DNA from 2 places in the Desulfoluna sp. HI9BLuna genome. Region 1 is predicted to be linked to the other one. Evidence: riboswitches for the same ligand, from Rfam matches in the RefSeq annotation. Region 1 holds a riboswitch; the other holds the start of a gene.
The links. A riboswitch is a leader RNA that binds a small molecule or an ion and turns the genes downstream of it on or off. The one in region 1 is predicted to bind thiamine pyrophosphate.
Positions count from the first base shown of each region.

Region 2: it holds a riboswitch for thiamine pyrophosphate, as region 1 does, so the genes downstream of both, thiM (hydroxyethylthiazole kinase) here and thiS (sulfur carrier protein ThiS) in region 1, are expected to answer to the same signal.

Region 1 is NZ_CP186555.1:6,310,296-6,321,572, forward strand. It holds gene ACOYW0_RS25640 (TRAP transporter large permease) at 1-301, opposite strand, end outside; gene ACOYW0_RS25645 (TRAP transporter small permease) at 304-783, opposite strand; gene dctP (TRAP transporter substrate-binding protein DctP) at 787-1,803, opposite strand; gene thiC (phosphomethylpyrimidine synthase ThiC) at 2,416-3,720, opposite strand; gene thiE (thiamine phosphate synthase) at 3,722-4,354, opposite strand; gene thiF (sulfur carrier protein ThiS adenylyltransferase ThiF) at 4,434-5,057, opposite strand; gene thiH (2-iminoacetate synthase ThiH) at 5,057-6,157, opposite strand; gene ACOYW0_RS25675 (thiazole synthase) at 6,157-6,936, opposite strand; gene thiS (sulfur carrier protein ThiS) at 6,936-7,136, opposite strand; TPP riboswitch at 7,422-7,524, opposite strand; gene fusA (elongation factor G) at 8,198-10,282, shown strand; gene ACOYW0_RS25690 (AAA family ATPase) at 10,404-11,090, shown strand; gene ACOYW0_RS25695 (sensor domain-containing diguanylate cyclase) at 11,209-11,277, opposite strand, start outside.
Region 2 is NZ_CP186555.1:255,075-266,351, reverse strand. It holds gene ACOYW0_RS00855 (acyl-CoA dehydrogenase family protein) at 1-303, opposite strand, end outside; gene ACOYW0_RS00850 (sigma-54 interaction domain-containing protein) at 507-2,126, shown strand; gene ACOYW0_RS00845 (hypothetical protein) at 2,173-2,664, shown strand; gene ACOYW0_RS00840 (M15 family metallopeptidase) at 2,661-3,335, shown strand; gene thiE (thiamine phosphate synthase) at 3,822-4,454, opposite strand; gene thiM (hydroxyethylthiazole kinase) at 4,451-5,284, opposite strand; TPP riboswitch at 5,364-5,455, opposite strand; gene ACOYW0_RS00825 (alkaline phosphatase family protein) at 5,532-7,220, opposite strand; gene ACOYW0_RS00820 (dihydroorotate dehydrogenase-like protein) at 7,721-8,749, shown strand; gene gdhA (NADP-specific glutamate dehydrogenase) at 9,009-10,337, shown strand; gene ACOYW0_RS00810 (ATP-binding protein) at 10,661-11,277, shown strand, end outside.

The DNA of each region.
Region 1 (11,277 bases):
AGACACACACCAGTACGGCCACAATGGCCAGGCTCCCTTTTTTGCGCCCCACAAGGAGGTTGGCAAAGCGCACCAGCCGCTCTGAAATGCCGCAGCGTTCAAACAAAAACCCGGCAAAAATAAAGAGCGGGATGGCCAGGAGCTGAAACTTGGCGATACCCGAATAGAAGTTGGGCGAGACCACGGCAATGCCAAGGTCGGCCAACCAGATGACGACCACCGAAGAGAGCCCGATGGCAACGGCAATGGGCACGCCGGAAAGGAGCAGCACCATGAAAAGAAAAAACAGCAGCAATCCCATGGTCATACTCCTTTGAGTTTCGCCTTTTCGGCGATGAGCACCTGAACGATACGGACAATGACAAGAGCGGACCCCGCGGGAATGGCAAGGGCATAGATCCACTCCGGAAGCTCCAGGGCCTCGGTGGTGATCTCAAGATCGATAAGATCGTAAATGTGAAACCAACTGAGGCCCGCAAGGGTCGCAAACAGCACGATGGCCAGGACAAGGCCGCCCATGCGGACCATTGTGGCCGCCCGTGGGGAGAGCTTTTTTTCGTAATACTGGAGGTTCAGGTGATGGCTCTTCTTGAAAGCCGCGCTGGTACCAAGCATGGTGAGCCAGACCAGGCCAGCCACCTCCAGCTCCTCGGTGAAGGCCAGGGAAAACTCGAAAAAGTAGCGGGTGACGACGTTGGCCAGCCCCAGGACAAACATGGAGCCCAGAAGCAGGGCTCCCAAAACTTCTTCAAAATTGCGCACACAATATTTCAGGGTGTTCAAGGCTTAATTCCCCATGTCCGCTTTGGCCTTCTCCACCAGCTCTTCACCGATGCGGGGGACCCACTTTTTGTACACGGGCTCGGTGAGCACACGAAAGGCCTTCTTCTCTTCGGGGGTGAGCACCGTCACCTCCATGCCGTTTTCCCGCATCAGCTCGTGGGCGGAAAGGTCCGGGGCCACCAGGCCCTTTCTTACGACACCCTTCTGCATGCGACCGGCGTCCACCGCCGCCTGACGGATGATCTCACGGTCTTTTTCCGAGAATTTTTTCCAGGTTTTCTGGTTCACGGTGAACATGAGGGGATCGATGACATACCCCCAGAAAGACACGTGATTATGGAACTGCCAGATCTTCAGGGGAATCTCGATGCCCACGGCGGGGTTCTCCTGGGCGTCCACAACACCCTGCTGAAAAGCGATCTTGGCCTCGCCCCAGTTCATGTTCACGGGGTTGGCACCCATGGACTTCATGATGTCGATGAAAATGGGGGTACCCACCACACGGACTTTCAAGCCCTTTAAGTCTTCCGGGGTCCGGATGGCCCGCTTGGAGTTGGTGATCTCCCGGTACCCGTTCTCTCCCCAGCCCAGGACCTTAACCCCTTTTTTGGCGATCAGGGCTTCAATGGCTTTTCCCGCCTCCCCTGAGGTCACCTTGTCCAGGGCCTCGTAGTCTTCAAAAAAGAAGGGAAGGTTAAACAGGTTCAAAGCCTTCAGGGTAGACGACCAGTTGATGGGGGAGGCAAAGGCAAAATCGGCCACGCCGCGCTTGAGCAGGAGGAACTCGTTGGTCTGCTTGCCCGCCATGAGAGAACCTGCCGTGTAGACCTTGATGTTGACCCGGCCCTCGGTGCGCTCGCGCACCAGATCGGCAAACAGGGTCGCCCCTTCGCCCCAGGGCATCTTGGGTCCCACCACACAGCTTAATTTGTATTCCTTTTTATACCCCGCCTCGGAAAGAGCCGGGAGCATCAAAAGGCACACAACCGCGATCGTCCATTTTTTAAGCGCTGTCATCATCACACGTGTCCTTAACGTATCCGGTTACAAAAAAAGGGGCCCGGCGGCTTTGACGAGCCTGCCCGCCCCATCACATTTTTCAAGGATTGCGGTTTCTTTCTTAGCCGGGGCCATTCCGGGCTGTCAAGTCACCAGCAGGCTCTATCCCACCGCCCACAGGCCCTCTCGGCCGTTTCGCCCCGAAGAAGCGTTCCCGTTCAAGGACCCTCAATCACCCATACGCCCCTGGTGTAACCCACCCGCCCAACCGAGCCCCACAAGCCTTAAACACTCATGATATCAGCCATATAAAAACATGCCACTCACCAGGATCGCCATGACTGGCGCCCCCTCCCCTCCCACGCCGAAAGGACAAACCACCCCTTTCATGGCAGGCCCTCCGCAATCAAAAATATCTAAAAAAAAATGCCGCCCATCTTCATCTTTTAATGAAAACGAGCGGCACTTTTTTATATTTCATTAATTAAGGACCGCAAGGCAAGCACGTCAGACAGGGCCAAAACAAGACAGCAACATGATCAGGCCCACATGGAGAAAACGCTCCCCAATCCGGTCACCGATTTACTATCGCCTATAACCTGCTTTCCCTATGACCTGCTTTGCACCTGCTTTTTAGTCATTCAACTGAATATCCTTGCCCTCATGGACCCGCTTCATGTTACGCACTGCGCACATCTTGCCGCACATGGTGCAGCTGTCCTCAAACTCGGGTTTGGAGCTTTCCCTGTAGCTCCTGGCTTTTACGGGATCCATGGCCAGGGAGAACATCTTTTCCCAATCGAGGTCGGCGCGGGCCTTGCTCATGGCGTTATCCCAGCTCCGAGCGCCGGGGATCTTCTTGGCGATGTCGGCGGCGTGGGCCGCAATACGCGTGGCGATAACGCCCTCTTTCATGTCCTCCAGGTCGGGGAGACGCAGGTGCTCGGCCGGGGTGACGTAGCAGAGAAAATCCGCGCCGTTGGCCGCTGCAATGGCCCCGCCGATGGCGCTGGTGATGTGGTCGTAGCCGGGGGCCACATCGGTGACCAGGGGCCCGAGGACGTAAAAGGGCGCGCCGTGGCAGAGGCGTTTTTCCATCATCATGTTGCCGGTGATCTCATCCATGGCCATGTGGCCCGGCCCTTCGATCATCACCTGCACATCCTGCTCCCAGGCGCGCTTGGTGAGCTCACCCAGGGTGATGAGTTCCTCCACCTGGGCCGCGTCCGTGGAGTCGTTGATGCTCCCCGGGCGGCAGCCGTCGCCGAGGCTCAGGGTGAGGTCGTACTTGGTGCAGATCTCCAGGAGCCGGTCGTAGTGCTCATAAAAGGGGTTTTCGGCGTCATTGAGCATCATCCAGGTGTAGAGAAGGGAACCGCCACGGGAGACAACACCGGTGAGGCGGTCGTTGCGCTTGATCTTCTCGGCGGTGGCCCGGTTGAGCCCGGCGTGGATGGTGGCAAAATCCACCCCGTCCTCGGCGTGACGCTCAACCACTTTGAAGAACTCATCCACGGTGATGTCCTTGATGTTCTTGTCGTAGAAACCCACGGCGTCGTACATGGGGACCGTACCGACCATGGCGGGGCATTCGGAGATAACGCGGGTGCGGAACTCACGGGTCTTGCCGAAGCAGCTGAGGTCCATAATTGCCTCGGCCTTCATGGCAACGGCGGCCCGGACCTTGGCCATCTCCACCTCCAGGTCGCAGCAGTCCTTGGAGATCCCCAGGTTGACGTTCACCTTGGTACGGAGCCCCTCCCCCACGCCTTCGGGATCGATGACGGTGTGGTTCTTGTTCACCGGAACAGCAATGGTACCCTTGGCCATGCGCTCCATGAGGGTTTCGATGGGCATGTTCTCTTTTTTGGCCACGGTCTCCATGGCGCCGGTAACGATCCCTTTTCGGGCCGCATTCATCTGGGTTGTGTAGCTCATTTTAGTTTCTCTCCATGGCTTTGCGGATGGCTTTGACCCGCTTTGAAATATCTTCGGCTCCGACGATCCCCGTCACCAGAGCAATGGTTTCCGCGCCGTGGGCTTTCACCTCGGCAATGTTGTGTTCCTTGATCCCCCCGATGGCCACAAAGGGGATTTTTTCGTTTTTCACCACATGATCGAGGTAGGTCAGCCCCACGGCGTCGCAGACATCCTTTTTGGTCTGAGTGGTGAAGATGGGGCCGACACCGATGTAATCGGCCCCCGCCGCAACGGCAGCCGCCGCCTGGGCAGGGCTGTGGGTGGAGAGCCCGATGATCATGGATTCCCCCGCAAGCTTTCGCACCACGGGAATGGGCAGGTCGTCCTGTCCCACGTGGAGGCCGTCGGCTTCCACGGCCAGGGCCAGGTCCACATGGTCGTTGACAATAAAGGTGACCCCCGCATCCTGTGTCAGCCTGCGCACCACCTCACACTGCCGGTATCGCTCCAGCATGGATTTGTCTTTTTCCCGGTACTGAATCAGGGTAATACCGGCGTCGATCATCGCCTTCACCACCGTGATGTTGTCCCGGCCCAGGGAGTGCTCCTCCCCGGTGATGCCGTAAATATCGGCACCTGCAATGGATCTCATGGTTTCTTATTCTCCTGTAAAAAACGCCCCCCGGCGGCCAGGGGATTTTCCTTTAGCCTTTAGCCTTTAGCCCTTAGCCTTAAGCCTTTATCCTTCCCCCATTCACCACCCAACCAAATACCAAATCCGCCTGCTTGGCCGCCGCAATAGAAACCACCGCAGACATGGGTGGGGCTGTATCATCCGCTTCAGTGACCCCGTCCCCCACCACATAACAGGTGGGGGTGATCTTCCGGGTCACGATGCGATCGGCATCTCCCCAGCCGCCGATGCCGGAGGCGGCCACGAGAAAGGTCCCGCGTGCCAGGTATCGCTCCACCAGGAGCTGCTTGGCTTCCACCCGGTCAAAGGCCTCCACCACGGCATCGCAGCCGTCAAAGAGCCCCCCGATGTTCTCGCCGGTCACCTGCACGCAGTGGGTTTTAACCTCTGCCTCCGGCTCGATGGCGACCAGATTCTCTTTCAGGGCCTCCACCTTGCTCTCTCCCACCTGGCGGGCGAAAAAAAACTGCCGGTTGAGGTTGGAGGGCTCCACCCGGTCAAAATCGGCGATGACGAGGTGACGGAACCCCATGCGCACCAGGTGCATGGCACAATTGGACCCCAGCCCCCCCGCCCCTGCAATACCGATGCAGGCCGAAGAGACGCGCTCCATGGGATCTTTACCCACGCGGCTCACAAGGGCCCCTCCGAGGGTGTCCATCAGTGCATCCTCCAGTCCTGGTACACGGGCTGGTACCCGCGCCCCCTTAAGTTGGCGTCCATCTCCACCACGCTCCGTTCGTCATTGATATCGAACTGGCCGGAGCCCTCCTCTTCGGTATGGCTTCCCACGGATGTGCAGGAACCTGCCGACAGGCGGGTAATGCCCAGGGGAAGCACGTTGTCGCGAAACGCAGCGCTCTCCCGAGTGGACAGGGTGATCCCGGCCCGGGGCAAAAAGAGCCGGAAGGCGGTCATGGCCTGGACGATGTCGGTATCCGATACAATATGGGCCGGTTCATAACATCCGGCGTGGGGGCGCATGCGAGGAAGGGAAAGGCCCAGCTCCACCTCGGGGAAGGTGGTCATGATCCAGTCGGCGTGCATGGCCGTGAAAAAGGCCTCGCGTCGCCAGTGGTCCAGACCCAGGAGCCCGCCAAGATTGATCCCGCGCATCCTGGCCCGGGCTCCCCGCTCCAGGGCCTCCAGTCGAAACCTGAAATCCCGCTTGGGTCCGGCCGGGTGCAGGGTCTTGTAGAGATCTTCGTTGTAGGTCTCCTGATACACGGTGAGGCTGTCGGCCCCGGCATTCACAAACCGGGCATACCCATCCTCGTCCACGGGGTAGATCTCAATCCCCACCGACGTAAAGTATTTGGAGATGATGGCCAGGCTCTCCTCGATGTAGGCGGGGGTCGCCACGTTGGGTGCCTCGCCGGTCAACAGGAGAATGTGTTTGAGCCCGGTCTCGGCAATGGCCGCAGCCTCGAACTCCACCTCTTCCAGGCTCAGCTGGCGCCGGTGGATCTTGTTCTTGGCGTTGAACCCGCAGTAAACACACTGGTTGATACAGTGGTTGGAGATATAGATGGGAGTAAACAACAGGATCTGTCGGCCAAAATGGCGCAGGGTCGACTCGTGGGCTTTTTGGGCCATTGCCTCAAGGAAAGGCACCGCCGCCGGAGACAAAAGGGCCATTAAATGATCTACCGAACATTTGTGTGCGTCCAGGGCGGCTTGCACGTCACGCTCCGTGGCTCCGTTGATGCGGGCAAGGGTCTCGTCCGGGTCCAGGGACTTCCATATATCGAAAAAGCCCATCACGCCCTCCCCTGCCCGAGGAACCCGGTAAGGGGTGAGGAGGCCGATGCCTCTTTGCGTGTCGAACCAAGGCCTGCAAGGTACGCAGCACGTCCGGCGTCAACGGCCCGGCCAAAGGCACGCCCCATGGACACAGGATCACTGGAAGAGGCAATGGCCGTGTTGACGAGGCAGGCAGCAGCCCCCATCTCCATGGCTTCGCACGCCTGGGAAGGCTTTCCGATGCCCGCATCCACAATAATGGGAAGGGAGATCTCATCGATGAGGATCCGTATCATCTCACGGGTCCGAATCCCCCGGTTGGTGCCGATGGGAGCACCCAGGGGCATGACCGCGGCGGCCCCGGCATCAACCATGCGCCGGGCATCCATGAGATCCGGGTTCATGTACGGAAAAACATGGAACCCCTCTGCTGCAAGGATCTCCGTGGCCTTTGTGGTTTCCAGGTTGTCCGGAAGCAGGTAGCGCTGGTCGCTGATCACCTCGATCTTGATCCAGTCCCCGCACCCGGCGGCCCGGGCAAGGCGGGCGATGCGCACCGCTTCTTCAGCGTTTCGTGCGCCGGAGGTGTTGGGAAGGAGCACCATGTTCTCGGGAATGTGCTTCATCACGTTGTCGGTCTCCGAGGCAAAATCCACACGGCGCAGGGCCACGGTGATCACCTGGGCGCCGGAAGCCTCGCACACGTCGGGGATCAGGCCGTCGGCTGGGTATTTCCCGGTTCCGATGAAAAGCCGGCTTGAAAACTCTCTTCCCCCAATTTGAAAACAATCGTCCATCAGCACCCCCCTCCCACAAATCGCAGGATCTCAAGTTTATCGGTTTCGCTCAGTGTCACCGCCCCGAACCGGGACCGCTCCACCACCTCGCCGTTTCGCTCCACCACGACACTGCCGGGGTGAAGCCCTTTGTGCTCCAGGAACCGCTCCAAGGTCATATTACCTTGGGACAGGCTCTCTTCGCTGCCGTTTACCATCATAGACACACCTCCTGAAAACCCCGGAAACGCGCATGGACCGTAAACGCAGACAAAAACCGCGCCACAGGCACACCGAACCAGGGCCATAAGCTGGAGGACAGGTATTCTTGTATGAAGGGGAGATACCAAGGAAAGGGTTTCCAAGGCGCAGGACCGATGATTCCGGAGCGGCACCGAGGCCTGTGAGCCTGGGCCAGGTACCGGACCGCGAGCGGCCAAAAAAAAAGGCCGCCCGCAGGCAGCCTGATACGTGAGGTGTCGGGGGGCTTTGAAGCGCCGCGACAAAAATCGTGTATGTGGCTTCCCTACGGCAGTACAAACTGCGTCAGGTTCAAAGGGTTGGAATATCTCCGTCTCAGCCCGGTTAAGGGCACCCCCAGCAAAGTTACAACTGATTGTGAGATTCTTTTAGCATCATCCGCCCCGCCCGCGCAAGGAAAACCGACGAGGCTGTGGACGAAGGGTTCCGCAACGACTCCCGGGAGTGCCTGCAGGTCGTCCAGAGCCTGTTTTCACGGCTCAGCACCCACGCAGGCCGATGATTTTTCCGACACCGGTGCCCTCCCCATGGGCGGCTGCCGGGTCGGGCTTTCCGAACCACCCCTGTTTTACCCCATTGACCCGGAGGTACCATTCCAGTATAACTATTGAAGATTTCAAGACTTGGGGCCACTTTTTATCATTTTTCAAAGCACCTTTTCACCCCCTCAGATCCCTGCACCGGAAACCTCCGGATCTCTCGATTTCAGCGCCTTCTCCGTTCCCTTTTGCGTCCACTTTTCCCCTTGCCGCACCCGTTTTCGGAGAAAAAAAGGTTCCCTCATGAGAATTTAAGATTGACAATCGTATGCTTTTGTATATATTCGGTGCCCTTGATTGCTCCTGACGCCGGCCTTTTGTCTGGTCTAAGCAAACAAACCACCATGAGCAAAATCTGGAAAGGCTCGTTAAACCGGGGTAACGTGTGACTTACACCCACCGGACAGGGAATGATACGTCTTCATTCCCTTTTGGGTTGTCATGTGCTGCCTCGATCGTTTTTTCAAGAAGGATACGTGACAATGAAGACCGACTTGCAGAAAGTTAGAAACATAGGCATCAGCGCCCACATCGACTCCGGGAAGACCACCCTGACCGAGCGCATTCTCTTTTACACCGACAGGATTCATGCCATCCATGACGTAAAGGGCAAAGACGGCGTCGGCGCCACCATGGACTCCATGGAACTCGAAAAGGAGAGGGGCATTACCATTGCCTCGGCTGCCACCTACTGTGAATGGAAGGGCCACGAGGTCAACATCATCGACACCCCCGGCCACGTCGACTTCACCATCGAAGTAGAGCGCTCCCTGCGTGTTCTTGACGGTGCCATCCTGGTTCTCTGCTCTGTGGCCGGTGTCCAGTCACAGTCCATCACCGTTGATGCCCAGATGAAGCGCTACAAGGTTCCCTGTATCGCCTTCGTCAACAAGTGCGACCGAAGCGGCGCCAACCCCTTCCGCGTTATCGAGCAGCTCAACGAAAAGCTCGGTCACAACGCTGTTGCCATGCAGATTCCCATCGGCCTTGAGGACAACCTCCAGGGCGTGGTGGACCTCATCGCCATGAAAGCCTACTACTTCGACGGCGACAACGGTGAAAACATCCGCGTGGAAGAGATCCCCGCTGAGCTCCTCGACGAGGCACAGGCCAAGCGTGAAGAGCTCATCGACCAGGCCTCCCTCTTCTCCGAGGCCCTCACCGACGCCATCCTCGAAGAGGCTGAGATCACCGACGAGATGATCGTTGACGCGGTCCGCATCGGCACCATTGAGCGCCAGATCACCCCCGTTTTCATGGGCTCCGCTTACAAGAACAAAGCGATTCAGCCCCTTCTGGACGCGGTAACCCGTTACCTGCCTACCCCTGACGATATCACCAACGAAGCCCTGGACCTCGACAACGAAGAGGCTCCCGTGGTTCTCGAAGGGGATTCCGAGAAGCCCACCGTGGCCCTGGCCTTCAAACTTGAAGACGGGCAGTACGGGCAGCTGACATACATCCGTGTGTACCAGGGCTCCCTGAAAAAAGGCGACACCGTGAACAACGCCAAGAACGGCCGTAAGATCAAGATCGGTCGTCTGGTCCGTATGCACGCCTCAGACATGGAGGACATCAACGAGATCCCGGCTGGTTACATCGGCGCCCTCTTCGGCGTTGACTGTGCTTCCGGCGACACCTTTGTTGACTCCGCGGTCAACTACTCCATGATGAGTATGTTCGTGCCCGAGCCCGTTATCTCCCTGTCCATCACGCCCAAGGACAACAAAGCTCAGATCAACATGAGCAAGGCCCTCAACCGTTTCACCAAAGAGGACCCCACCTTCCGCTCCTTCATCGATGATGAGACCAACGAGACCATCATCGAGGGCATGGGCGAGCTTCACCTCGAAGTATACGTCGAGCGAATGAAGCGTGAGTACAACGCTGAAGTGGAAACCGGTCAGCCCCGCGTTGCCTACCGTGAGACCATCACGCGCCGCGCTGAGTTCGACTACACCCACAAGAAGCAGACCGGTGGTTCCGGTCAGTTCGGTAAAGTCATGGGTTACATCGAGCCCCTCGAAGACGAGCAGTTCTCCTTCGAGAGCAAGGTTGTGGGCGGTCGTATCCCCACCCAGTTCATCCCCTCTTGTGAGAAGGGCTTCGAAAGCTGCATGGCCAAAGGGCCCAAGCTTGAGTTCCCCGTTACCGGTATTGCCGTTACCCTTGAGGACGGCGGCTTCCACGCGGTGGACTCCTCGGAGATGGCCTTCCAGGCTGCGGCCAAGGGTGCCTTCAAACAGGCCTATGAAAAAGCCAAGCCTGTTATCCAGGAACCCATCATGAAGGTCGAGATCGAAAGCCCCAATGAGTTCCAGGGCCCATGTATGGGCTTGATTAACCAGCGCCGTGGTATTATCCTTGGTTCTCAGGACGAAGGGACCATGAGCCGTATCGAAGCTCAGGTTCCCCTCGCTGAGATGTTCGGTTTCTCAACCGTTCTGCGCTCTTCCACCCAGGGCAAAGCCCAGTACACCATGGAGTTCAGCACGTACAAGACCGTGCCCTCCTCCGTGTCGGAAGAGATCGTAAAGAAAGTGAACGAAGAGAAAGCTGCCAAATAGCCTGATGGAACACATCACCCGGCAGCATATCCGAACATCCGATTTTTGGTTGGAGGAGACTGCCGGGTTGACACCATGGGGTCATTTTTGAGTTCGAACCTCAGCGACGAGAGAGGATACTATGACAAAAAAAGAATTGATCTTCAGGAACCCCTTCGGTGCACTGGGCATCGATTGCGATGACATGATCAACGGAGGAGAGCTCGGTGCCGTTATGGCTCGTGCCGGTCTCGGCAAGACCTCCCTGGTTGTTCAGATGGCGCTCCACGCCATGGCTTGCGGCAAGAAAGTTCTCCACGTCAGCCTGGAGGAACCCGTCAACAAGGTCAGCGTCTGGTACAACGAAATGTTCGCCAACCTGGCGGATCTGAATCGTGTGGAAGAGCCTCAGTCAGCCTACGACGAGATCCTTCCCAACCGCATGATCCTGACCATGAATGTGGATGGCTTCTCCATGGCCCGCCTGGAAGAACGCATCAACGACCTCGTCGAGCAGGACCTGTTCAACCCCGACATGATGATCATAGACGGGTACCCCTTTGAAGAGAAGGGTCGCGAAGACATGGAAGAGCTCAAGGCCCTTGCCTCACGCATGGGTTACTTTGCCCTCTTCACCGTCAAGACCCACCGCCACGAAGCTCTTGCTGAAAACGGCCTGCCCGTTCAGCTCGGCGGCGTGGACGATATCTTCTCCACCCTGCTCCAGATCGTTCCGGAGAACAACACCATCTATGTCAAAGCTGTCAAAGGCTCCAAGGCAGACAAAGAGTCCGCCGTCCTCGACCCTGAGACCATGATTATCCGCTAAGCCAATCCCCTTTAAGGGGATTGTTCTTGGATTACGGACGCAAAAAAGGCACCCCGAAACGGGGTGCCTTTTTTATTTTGATGCCATCCGAGCCTCTTTCCCGTCAGGGAAACAATTCCTATACCTCCGCTTCCCCCCAGACCACACAGTGATTCCGACCGAGTTCTTTGGCCCTGTATAGCGCTTC
Region 2 (11,277 bases), 330 kb from region 1:
CCCACCCCACTCCTGGGGAAAGGTCGCCGCAATCCAGCCGTCTTTTCCAAGGGTCTCCAATATGGCGCGGACATCCCGGTGCACGGCCACGGTGCCGTCCACAAGCTCCGGCGGGTTCCTGTCCATTTCCTCGAAGATGGGGTGCAGGGCCTTTTTGGCAAAATCAAAGGCCGCATCCAGAACCATGTCCATGGATTTTCGGGTGTGACCGTTTGCTGGGGTCCCCGTGGCCGGGGCATCGGTGCCCACGACTTCGTGGAGGGTGAATTTGAGGTTGCGCATACTCACGAATTTGTTCGCCATGATTATCCTTTCAGCTCATAAAAAACAGCCTTCTATGGTCAACGTAGCAAGAAGATGGTGCTATTGTGATCAGCAACTTGCATGCCATTTCAGCGAGGCCCTCTTCTCGGGCCCCTTGCGATTGTTTCTGGTGAATTTCCGCGATATGTAGTAGTTCTTTTCGGTGGTATTTAGACTATCCACTGTATTTCGCGGGAGAGCCCATGACACAGGACGAGAGCAGGCTGGTACGGGACATCACCCAGTGCCTCTACAGCAGCCTTGAGATCGACAAGTCGCTCCATGAAACCCTTCTTTTGCTCAAAGAGTTCCTGCCCCTGGACCTGGTCCACGTTTTTGTGCTGGACACCTCGGCCCAGACCATGCGGTACCTCGCCGAAGCCACGGTGAAGCGCGGCAGGCTCATCGACGAGCACATCCAGCTCTCCTGGGAGCACTTCAAGGAGATCAGGGACCAGGCCCACGGGGTGGTTCGGATTTTGGAGAGTGCGGACAGCCCCATGCTCAAGAGCATCCATGCCCATTTTTTAAGCCATGTGGAAAAACCCCTCTATTCACGGAAGAACGACTTTTCCGTGGTGACCATGGGGTTTGATATCGTGCCGCCCCTGGTGGGTGGGTTCGGCATGGTGGTGGGCGGTGACCATGCCTACGGGGCAAGGGACGTCGCCCTGATGAAGCTTATCCGGCGGCCCCTTATCGGTGCGGTGCTGAACCTTTTGCACCACAGGGACCTGGTGTGCGAGAACGAGCGTCTCTCATCGGAAAAAAAACAGCTGGAGCATCGCCTGGGGCATAACCGAGACGAGCAGGTGATCGGGGTGGACTCCGGGCTCCGGGAGGTTTCGGCCATGGTGAATCAGGTGGCGGCCCTGGACAGCCCGGTGCTGATCCTTGGGGAGACCGGCACCGGCAAAGAGGTGGTGGCCAACGCCATCCATCGGGCCTCCGGGCGCAGCAGGGGCCCCATGGTCCGGGTGAACTGCGGGGCCATAGCCGAAGGCCTTCTGGACAGCGAGCTCTTCGGACACGAAAAAGGGGCTTTTACCGGAGCCACCCGCCTGAAGCGGGGCTACTTCGAGCAGGCCGACGGCGGCACCATTTTTTTAGATGAAATCGGGGAGCTTCCCCCTGCCGCCCAGGTCAAGCTTCTGAGGGTGCTCCAGACCCTGGAGTTCAACCGGGTGGGGGGCAGCTGGCCCGTCTCCGTGGATGTGCGCGTGGTGGTGGCCACCAACAGGGACCTGTTTGCCATGGTCAAGGAGAAGAGATTCCGTGAGGACCTCTGGTTCCGACTCAACGTCTTTCCCATCCGGGTGCCGCCCTTGCGGGCCAGGAAACAGGATATCCCTGAGCTGGCCACCTGCTTTGTTGCCCGCAAGTCCCGGGAGCTGAACATGGAACCAGCGCCCGGGCTCACCGAATCGGCGGTTCGCCAGCTCACTGCCTACGACTGGCCCGGCAACATCCGGGAACTCCAGAACGTCATCGAACGGGCCCTCATCGTCGGCAGGGGCCGCCATCTCTCCTTTGACAACCTTCTCTGGGAGCCGAAGGCTTCCTTGTCCGAGACCCGTCTGCCGAATAACGCCGTGGAAGGGTTCCCGTCCATGGATGAGGCCGTGAGAAATCATATCCGCGAGGCCCTGTCCCTTTCCGGTTGCAAGGTGGAGGGGCCGGGGGGCGCAGCCGAGCTTTTGGGGATGCACCCGTCCACCTTGAGGAGCCGGATGAAGAAGCTGGGGCTGGGGGTGAGGAAGAAGGTGGATAAGGCAGGGGGAACAGGGAAAACAGGTGATAGGGGAAACAGGGAAAACAGGTGACAGGGAACAAAAGGTCATGGGGGAGAGGCATCAGGTGGTAGAGGAAATGATGGACATAGGGGCCGGGAAGCGATCGGCATCGGTGTGGCAGAGTCAGCGTGTGTTTATCCTGGGGTATGTGGGGGTGGTTTTGATCCCCCTTTTTTTTCTTGTTGTGTATGCCTGTTACGACAAAGGCCGTTGCCGGGGTGAAGGGCCGGTGACCATCACCTTGACCATGTCGCTGTATGAACCGGGAAGGCCCGGGGGAAGCGGTGGGACCCGGTTTTCCACCATGGCGTCTCCTTCCCGGCAGTCGTATACCGTGTGGGGGACCACCGAGACCGGCCAGCTGTGCTTTATCGATGTGGATTCGTATCTGGATTACACGGGGTATAGCCGGGGGAAAACGGTTGAAACCTCCTATACGTTTCACAAGGAACGCGGGGACTGGCGATGGACCGTGGAGGCCGATTTTTGGATGTCGGTTTTGGGGCTGGCCCTTGGGCTCATGGGGCTGCGCGTGATCCGTTCTGCCCGTGGTAAGGAGGCCGGATGACTGTTTTGAAAAAATATGTGCTGTTGAGCATGGTGATGCTGTGGGCCGCGGGTGGGGCCCACGCAAATGGGATCGAGGAGATCTTTATCCAAGCCGGTCTTGTGGACGTGCATCAAATGGATGTGACCATTCAGGTGGACCTGGTGAACTCGGATCCCCGCAAAAATTATTTCCGGGAAGACTTCTACTCCGGCCTTAAGGCGGCCTACCTCCAAAAAGAGGTTGCCGCCAAGCTCGCCAAAGCCCAGGACGGGCTGAAGAGAAGGCATTCGGAGTACTCTCTCCTTATCCTGGATGCGGCGCGCCCACGGAGCGTTTCAAAGAGGATGTACGATAAAATGAAGGGGACCCGGTTTGAAAAGTTCGTGGCAAACCCCGCCCGAGGGTCCATGCATAACTACGGCATTGCCGTGGACATCACCATCGTGGACGGCCGGGGCAAGGAGCTGGACATGGGCTTTACCCCGTTTCGCAAGAGCAGGCTTGAACTCTGCGCCATGTTTGCCATGAAAAAACTCGGCAAAAAGCTTTCCCCAAGACAGCGCGACAACCGAAAGCTCTTGGCCGATGTCATGACGGGCGCCGGATTTTTGCCCCTCTCCTTTGAGTGGTGGCATTTTAACGGCATGCCCAAATCAGAAGCACGGGCCAGGTATCACATCATAGAGTAAGGTATCATAAAAAGAGCCTCCGGCGGCGAGGTGTGCCACCTCGAAAGCCGGTAGCCAATGCGCTTACCCTTCGTTCCTCAGAGAAAATCGCAGTTGCCCTTCAAACATGATCATCGTTTGGGCCATCGGTCTATTTGCATCACGTCCCAAACACCCTTGTCCTTATGGAGCGCCGCACTCCTGTGCGGCACGGGTAACGACGGATTAAAAAGCCGCCCCTGTGTGCGGCGCTCCGTTTCGGTCGATTTTTCCGGTTTTTTTTGAAGGTCGCGGCCAAACGATAATCAAGGCCCAAACGGCATTTTCGAAGAACTGTGAAGCCCTGTTTGTTAAACCCGTCGTTGTAAGATCAGGCAAAAGTTTAGCCTCCGGCAGGGCCTCCTGAGGCATAAACTGAATTGTAATCATTATTCCCCAATGGCTATCCGAGCGGGGCGCTGAAATCCGTTTTACCCTCAGCCCAGCCGTACGCCCGCTCGCCTCGTTTTATCCAATCTTTTTTTTAAGACCCCTTGCGGCCTTTTGCGGATCGTCTGCGGCCACGATGGCCGAGACCACGGCGATGCCGTCGGCCCCTGCCGCCATGACCTCGGCCGCGTTTGCCATGCCGATGCCCCCGATGCCGACAACGGGGATGCCCACCGCTGCACGGATTCGCCTCACCCCGTCAAGGCCCAGGGGCAGGGCGGTGTCGGTTTTGGTGGGGGTGGCAAACACAGGGCTGACGCCAATGTACTCCGCTCCCTCGCGCTCTGCGGCCAGGGCATCCTCCAGGGATTCTGCGGAGATCCCGATGAGGGCCTCCGGGGGCAGAAGTCTTCTGGCATCGCGGATGTGCATGTCGCTCTGTCCCAGGTGGACGCCGGAGGCGCCCACGGCCAGGGCCACATCCACCCTGTCGTTGATGATCAGGGGCACCCCTTTATCATCCAGCCATGCCTTTAGCGCGCGGGCCTCCTCGATGAAGGTGCGTGTGGAGGCCTCTTTTTCCCGCAGCTGAACGCAGGTGACGCCCCCGAAGACAGCCCCACGGACGATCTCCAGGGTGCTGCGTCCTCTGGAGAGCTTTTGGTCCGTCACCAGGTACAGGGCGTAGTCCACGGTTGAAGGGCGGTTCATGGGCGCTGTTCCTTTGGGCCAGAGCCAATGACATCCATGGCGCACCCGGTGTGCAGCTCCTCGGGGGTGAGGGTGTAGAGGGCGTCCAGAAGGGCGATCATAAAGCTTCCCGGTGCCGAGGCTTTTTCGGCCGCTTTTTGCCCGGCCATTCCGAAGAAGGCCAGGGCAGAGCAGGCCGCGGTAAAGGGGTCGGGATCCACGGCCGCAAAGGCCCCGGTAATGGCCGTAGCCGTGCAGCCCGTTCCCGTGACCCGTGCCATGAGGGGGTGGCCGCCCCGGATCTTTGCCGTGCGTGCGCCGTCGGTGACGATGTCCTCCGGGCCGGTGATGGCGATGGTGGCGCCCAGTTCCGTTGACAGGGTCGAGGCCATGGCCGCGGCCTCTTCAACGGTGTCCACGGCATCTACGCCGCGGGTGCCGGAGCCTGCCTGTTGCAGGGAGAGGATCTCCGAGGCGTTGCCACGGATAAGGGTGACCCCCGCTTCCCGGATGAGGCGGGTGGCGGTGCGGGTCCTCAAGGCGGTGGCCCCGGAGCCCACGGGATCTAAAATCACCGGGGTGCCCAGGGAGCGGGCTTTGGCTCCTGCCGAGATCATCGCCCGGATCCACGGGTCACTCAAGGTGCCGATGTTGAGGACCAGGGCACCGGCAAAGGAGGCCATCTCCTCCACCTCGTTTTCCGCGTGGGCCATCACCGGCGAGGCCCCCAGGGAAAGGAGGGCGTTGGCTGTGTAGTTCATCACCACGTAGTTGGTGATGTTGTGGACAAGGGGGTTGGATTCCCTGATTTTTGATAGGTTCTCAGCTGCTTTTAGGGCAAGGTCGTTCACAATCCTAAATCCTTATGCATTGGTTGAAAAACGGCTGAGGAGGGCTTGAGAGGGGGGCGACTGCCCCCCAAAAAGAAAGATCGATGCGCTTCGCAATTCCCTTCGCCGGCATGATCCGGATCAGGTTCAACGGGTATGATCTCAGGCCTTAAGCCACCCCTGCGTGTACGGCTTGTGGAAAGCCGCATCGTGTGATGCAGTTTGTATAGGGTGGTCAGGCGAGGTTGTCAACACATTCGCCCTTATCTCATGGCAGTGCGGTGCGGCTTGCCGTGATCCAGTTTTCAGCAGGGGTATCCTCCTTCAGCACCTCTTCCAGGGGAATCCCCACAGCGCCCGAAGGTGCCTTGATTTCAAGGACGCTTGCAAGGGTTGGGGCGATGTCGTAGGGGGTGACGGGTCGCGTGATACGTTGGGCGGGGATGCCCCAGCCTGCGAAAAAGAGGGGAACATAGGTGTCGTCGCCCTGGGGCAAGGCGGAGGGCGTTTTGCCGGTAACGTAAGTGGAAGGCGAAGCGATGACGTGGATGTTGCCGGAGCGACCGGCATGGAAACTGTCGAGGATCGCCATGTTGGTGGGGGTGGGGGCCACGGTCCCTTTGAGAAGGTCCGTTCGGGTCAGGGCTCCGGCAATGCCCGGGATACTCACGATCTCTTCGGCGGCTGTTGTCTCCACCAGGGCAAGGCTGACTCCGGTTTTTGCGATCTCTTCTTCGTCGAGATAGACGTACGGGTGGTCGTAGAGCCGGACGATTGATTCGGGCACACCCAACCGCTTGTTCAGGGCCTTTGCCAGGACCTCCCGGATTATGGGACCGGAGGGCAGGCATCCCACGTCAAAGCCGAGACTTGCCAGGTGCTGGGGTGTCTCGCACATGCCGTGGTTGGATGAGAGAACAACAAGTGTCCGGTCCAGGCCGATCTCCTTGTCCACGTATCGGAACAGGTCGGCCAACAGCTTGTCGACCCGTAGGATGGTGTCTTCCGCCTCAAGGCTTGAGGCTCCGAAGAGGCGTCCGATGGAACCGGTGGCCGAGAAGCCCACGGCCAGAAAGTCGGTGCGGGGCCCTTGCCCCAGTTTTTCTTCCCTGATCAGGGCTTTGGCAAAGTCCGCCGTGAGCTCGTCCCCGAAGGGTGTGGCGGCAAGGCTGGCGTAGAAATGCGAGGGCTCAGCGTTGAGGGGGTGTGGAAAGGTCGTGCCCAGGCCGAACATGTCCACCTCAAAGGGGCGCCTGTCATCCGTGCCGAAGAGGTAGGTGGATGGGGCGTAAAGAAGCTGCCACGATCTGTTTCTGTATGCGTCGGCATGTTTTTCCGCGTTCCATTGCGCAACCCAGTCGGGGTACTGGGTGAAATAGTAGCTGCTGCTTATAAAGGAACCGTCTGTTGTGGAGTACCAGAACGCCTTGCCGGTGTGGCCTCCCTGGAGGATGGCGCCCTGATCCTTGAGGGAGACACTGAACACCCTGGCTCCCCCGTTGGTGGCTATTGTCAGCTCATCACCGATGGTGGCCGCGAGCATCTGCGAGGGGGCCCGGCCTTCTCCTTCGACCGGTGTTTTTCCGATGAGGTGATACCTGTCATCCTCGCAACTGGTGATGACGCGGTCTTTGGCCCGGTCGAACCAGCTTCCGGCCACAATGCCGTTGCGGGAAGGGGAGGTGCCGGTGAACAGGGCTGCATGGCCCACGGTGGGCTCGGTTCCGGCATGGGGAAAGCTGGCGTTTGTGTAATGGGTCCCCTGTGTCATCAGGTAGCGCAGGCCCCCCTTGCCCAGGCGGTCTTTGTATCGCATGGGAAAATCGCCGCGCATATCATGGACGGTGATCTGGAGTACCAGGGCGGGCTTTTCCCGCAGAGGTTTTGCATGGGTCCAGGTGGCGGCGGCGAGCATCAGGAGCGGCAACATCCAATAGACGGGTCGGCATGCTTTCATGGGTGTGTCCTCTTTTGGGTTGGCGGGGCCGGTGATGGGTTACAATGAACGTGGTGTCGGGTTTTTTGTACGGTATAGAATGACTGTCTTGTTTTGTATTAGAAACAATGTTGTTGTTTGCGATGGATGTATTCGTATCAAGGCCGCCAGCTTCTGTCAACGGATGGGCTGAAGCTTCCAGTGTCGGGCCGAGCACCGCAACTTGATTCTCCAATTGGCATCGGGTAAGATGTAAGTCTGTTCAACCAAGGGGTTACGGTTGCGCCTTTACGCTGCCTCCCCCTGACATCGCGTGCCCTCTGTTCGTTTCTCTCCATATCTCGCCTGCGTTTGTCCCCGGCAGGGCACGCCCCCATATCCACCGGGGCATCATGCTCCATCACCGACGCCTCATTGCGGTGCTTATTCCAATACATGTGCCGCCCTTCCCGGGCGAGGCCCATGGCCTTCGGGACGGGACGGCTCCTGTCCGATCACCACCAAATCTAAGGAGATGACGCATGGATACGTCCACCTCGTACCTGGGAATGTCGATCAAGAACCCTATTGTCGTGGGAAGCTCCGGATTGTCCGGCACGGTGGAAGGGGTCAGGCGCCTTGCGGAAAACGGGGCAGGGGCCGTTGTGTTGAAATCCCTTTTCCAGGAGGAGATCAACCTTGAAAGCGACAAGGTGATCCGGGACACCAAGGCAGCGGACGCCTCGGTTCAGTATTTTGACTACGATGGAAGGAAAAATCCCATTGAATTCTACGGGTACAAGGTCCGGGAAGACAACCTCAACCGGTACACCACCCTGATACGTGAGTCCAAGGCTTCGGTGGATATACCCGTTATCGCCAGCATCAACTGTTATTCCGATTCCCTGGAGTGGATCGCTTTTGCCCGGGAGCTGGAAAGGGCAGGGGCCGACGCCCTGGAGCTCAACATGTTTTTTTCCCCGACCCAGTTCAACCAGGGTCGTAAGGAGAAGGAAGAGCTCTATTTTAAGATTATCGAAAAGATTCTTGGGGTCCTCTCCATTCCTGTGGTGCTGAAGATCTCCCACTACTTCACCGACCTTGGCCCCATGATCCAGAAACTTTCCCGGACGGGGATTCACGGGCTTGTGCTTTTCAACCGGTTTTTCAGCCCCGATGTGGATATCAAGAAAATCGAGGTGGTGCCTTCGTACCTTTTCAGTACGCCTGCGGAGATGGCCCTGTCCCTTCGCTGGGTCGCCATCATGGCCGAAAAGGTGGACTGCGCCCTCGTGGCCTCCACCGGCGTCCATGACGGCGCAGGGGTGGTCAAGCAGATCCTGGCAGGTGCGGACGTGGTGCAGGTGGTCTCAACCCTTTACAAGAACGGGGTCAAGCACCTGGGGGTGATGATCGAGGAGCTGGAGACGTGGATGGGCAGCAAGGGGATCCAGACCATTGCCGACTTCAGGGGGCGCCTCTCCCAGGAGAAGAGCAGCGACCCGTCGGTTTACGAGCGGGCTCAATTTATGAAGTACTATGCGGACAAGAAAAGACTGGCCGTGAAATAAAAGGGCTGAACGTTACCAAAAAACAAGGAAAGGGTGGCCGGCAGGCTCCCATTTGGTTTGGCACGGTTTTAGATTTCCAGATATTCCCCGTGGCTGCGGCAACCTGCCATGATCAGCGACCTTTTTCCTTGACCCCTTTGCGCTGTTTGGCATACGCCATTTCTAAGATCGGGATTTTTGTATTGAAAAAATACGCAATACGAAATTCTGACGCATTGTTTTGATGCGTTCGTTTATTCATCAAACAGGAAGATGCGATATGCCAGACATTTTAGAGGTCGTAAAGAGCAGAGATCCCCACGAACCCGAGTTCCACCAGGCCGTCACCGAGGTGGTGGAGTCGGTGGCCCCCGTCCTGGAGCAGAATCCCGAATACCGCAGGCACAATGTCCTGGAGCGGATCGTGGAGCCCGAACGGGTCATCATGTTCCGTGTGCCCTGGGTGGATGACGACGGGCAGGTGCAGGTCAACCGTGCCTTTCGTGTTCAGATGAACAGCGCCATCGGGCCGTACAAGGGCGGGTGCCGGTTTCACCCGTCGGTGAACCTCGGGATACTGAAGTTCCTGGCCTTTGAGCAGGTGTTTAAAAATGCCCTGACCACCCTGCCCATGGGCGGCGGCAAGGCCGGGTCCGACTTTGACCCCAAGGGCAAATCGGACAACGAGGTGATGCGGTTCTGCCAGAGCTTCATGGCCGAGCTTTTTCGCCACATCGGCCCCAACACCGACGTGCCTGCAGGGGATGTCGGGGTGGGCGCCCGGGAGATCGGCTACCTGTTCGGGATGTACAAGAAGCTGACCAATGAATTTACCGGGGTGCTCACCGGCAAAGCCCTCAACTGGGGCGGCAGCCTGGTCCGGCCCGAGGCCACGGGGTACGGCGCCGTCTATTTCCTTGAAGAAATGCTCAAGCTCACAAACGAGACCATGGAGGGCAAGACCGTTGCCATCTCAGGATACGGCAACGTCGGGACCTATGTCATCGAGAAGGTCAATGAGTTGGGCGGCAAGGTGGTTACCATTGCTGACGAGGACGGCTACGTCCATGACCCCGAGGGGATCAAGGGCGAAAAACTCGCCTACATGGCCGATCTCTGGACCGTTTATAGGCGGCCCGCCAAGGATTACGCCGACAGGTTCGGCTGCGAGTGGGTCCCGAACAGGCGTCCCTGGGAGGTCCCCTGCCATGTGGCCATGCCCACGGCCCTTGAAAACGAGCTGGACCGCTCGGACGCCGAAACCCTTGTGAAGAACGGATGCCGCGCCGTGGTGGAGGTGGCCAACATGCCCTGCACCCTGGAGGCGGTCCACTATTTCAAAGACAACAACATCCTCTTTGGCCCTGCCAAGGCGGCCAACGCAGGCGGGGTGGCCACCTCAGGCCTTGAGATGAGCCAGAACAGCATGCGTCTCTCCTGGAGCCGGGAGGAGGTGGACCGGCGCCTCAAGGACATTATGCGGAACATTCATGCCACCTGCCTGAATGCGGCCGAACAGTACGGCATGCCCGGCAACTATGTGGCCGGGGCCAACATCGCCGGTTTTATCAAGGTGGTGGATGCCATGATAGACCAGGGGGTTGTCTGACTCCTGCCCATACGGACGCCCGTTGGGCCGTAACCTGCGGCCGAAGGCGGGCATCCGTTTTATCGATACACCTCTGACGTGATGGCAGATGGTGCGGATGTCGGCATGCCATGGGTAGCCTGCCGATTTTTCCGCACCATGTGCTTTTCTCTGCCCTGTCTTTTCCTGTTGCTTGCTTTTCCGCACCCCGCCCGTTGACCGTGTCTGTCTCTTCGGCGGTCCGTACCCCCGTTCATCCCCCCTTATGTTTGGGGGATCGCGCATCCCGTGGCCGGGATGTTTCTCCACATGCCGAGGGATCCTGACTCCCAACAGAGGTGTGTATGCCCTTTCACCGCATCAAGACCATCTCGCGTCGCCTTAAAGGTTCCCTGGCTGCAAAGCAGCTGTTTTATATCCTTGTCTTCAGCTTTCTCATTACCTTTATCGGGACCAGCTTCAACCTGTTCCTGGAGTACAGAAAAGACCTGAGCGCCGTGGACGACCAGTTCACGCAGGTCAGGGAAGGGCACCTGGAGAGCCTTTCGGGGAGCCTGTGGCAGCTCGATGACCTTCAGATCACCACCCATCTCAATGACATGCTCACCATGCGGGACCTCATCTACCTGGAGATTCGCGAGAACGGGGAGGTGCTCTTTACGGCGGGTCGGTTGAAGGAGGGCGAGCAGTGGGTTCGCAGGGGTTTTGATATGTTCTTTTCCCACGGGAACCGGGAGCGGCACATCGGTGTGCTGGACGTCTATGCCTCCCTTGAGGGGGTCCATCGCCGACTGTTTGAGCGCCTTTTTGTGGTCCTGGTGACCCAGGCCCTGAAAACGCTGCTGGTCTCCATGGCGATCCTTGCGGTCCTTCACCGCCTGGTGACGCGGCACATAACGGCCATTGCAGGTTACGCCACGTCCATACGGCCCCGGGAGCTGGGCACGCGCCTGGAGCTGCC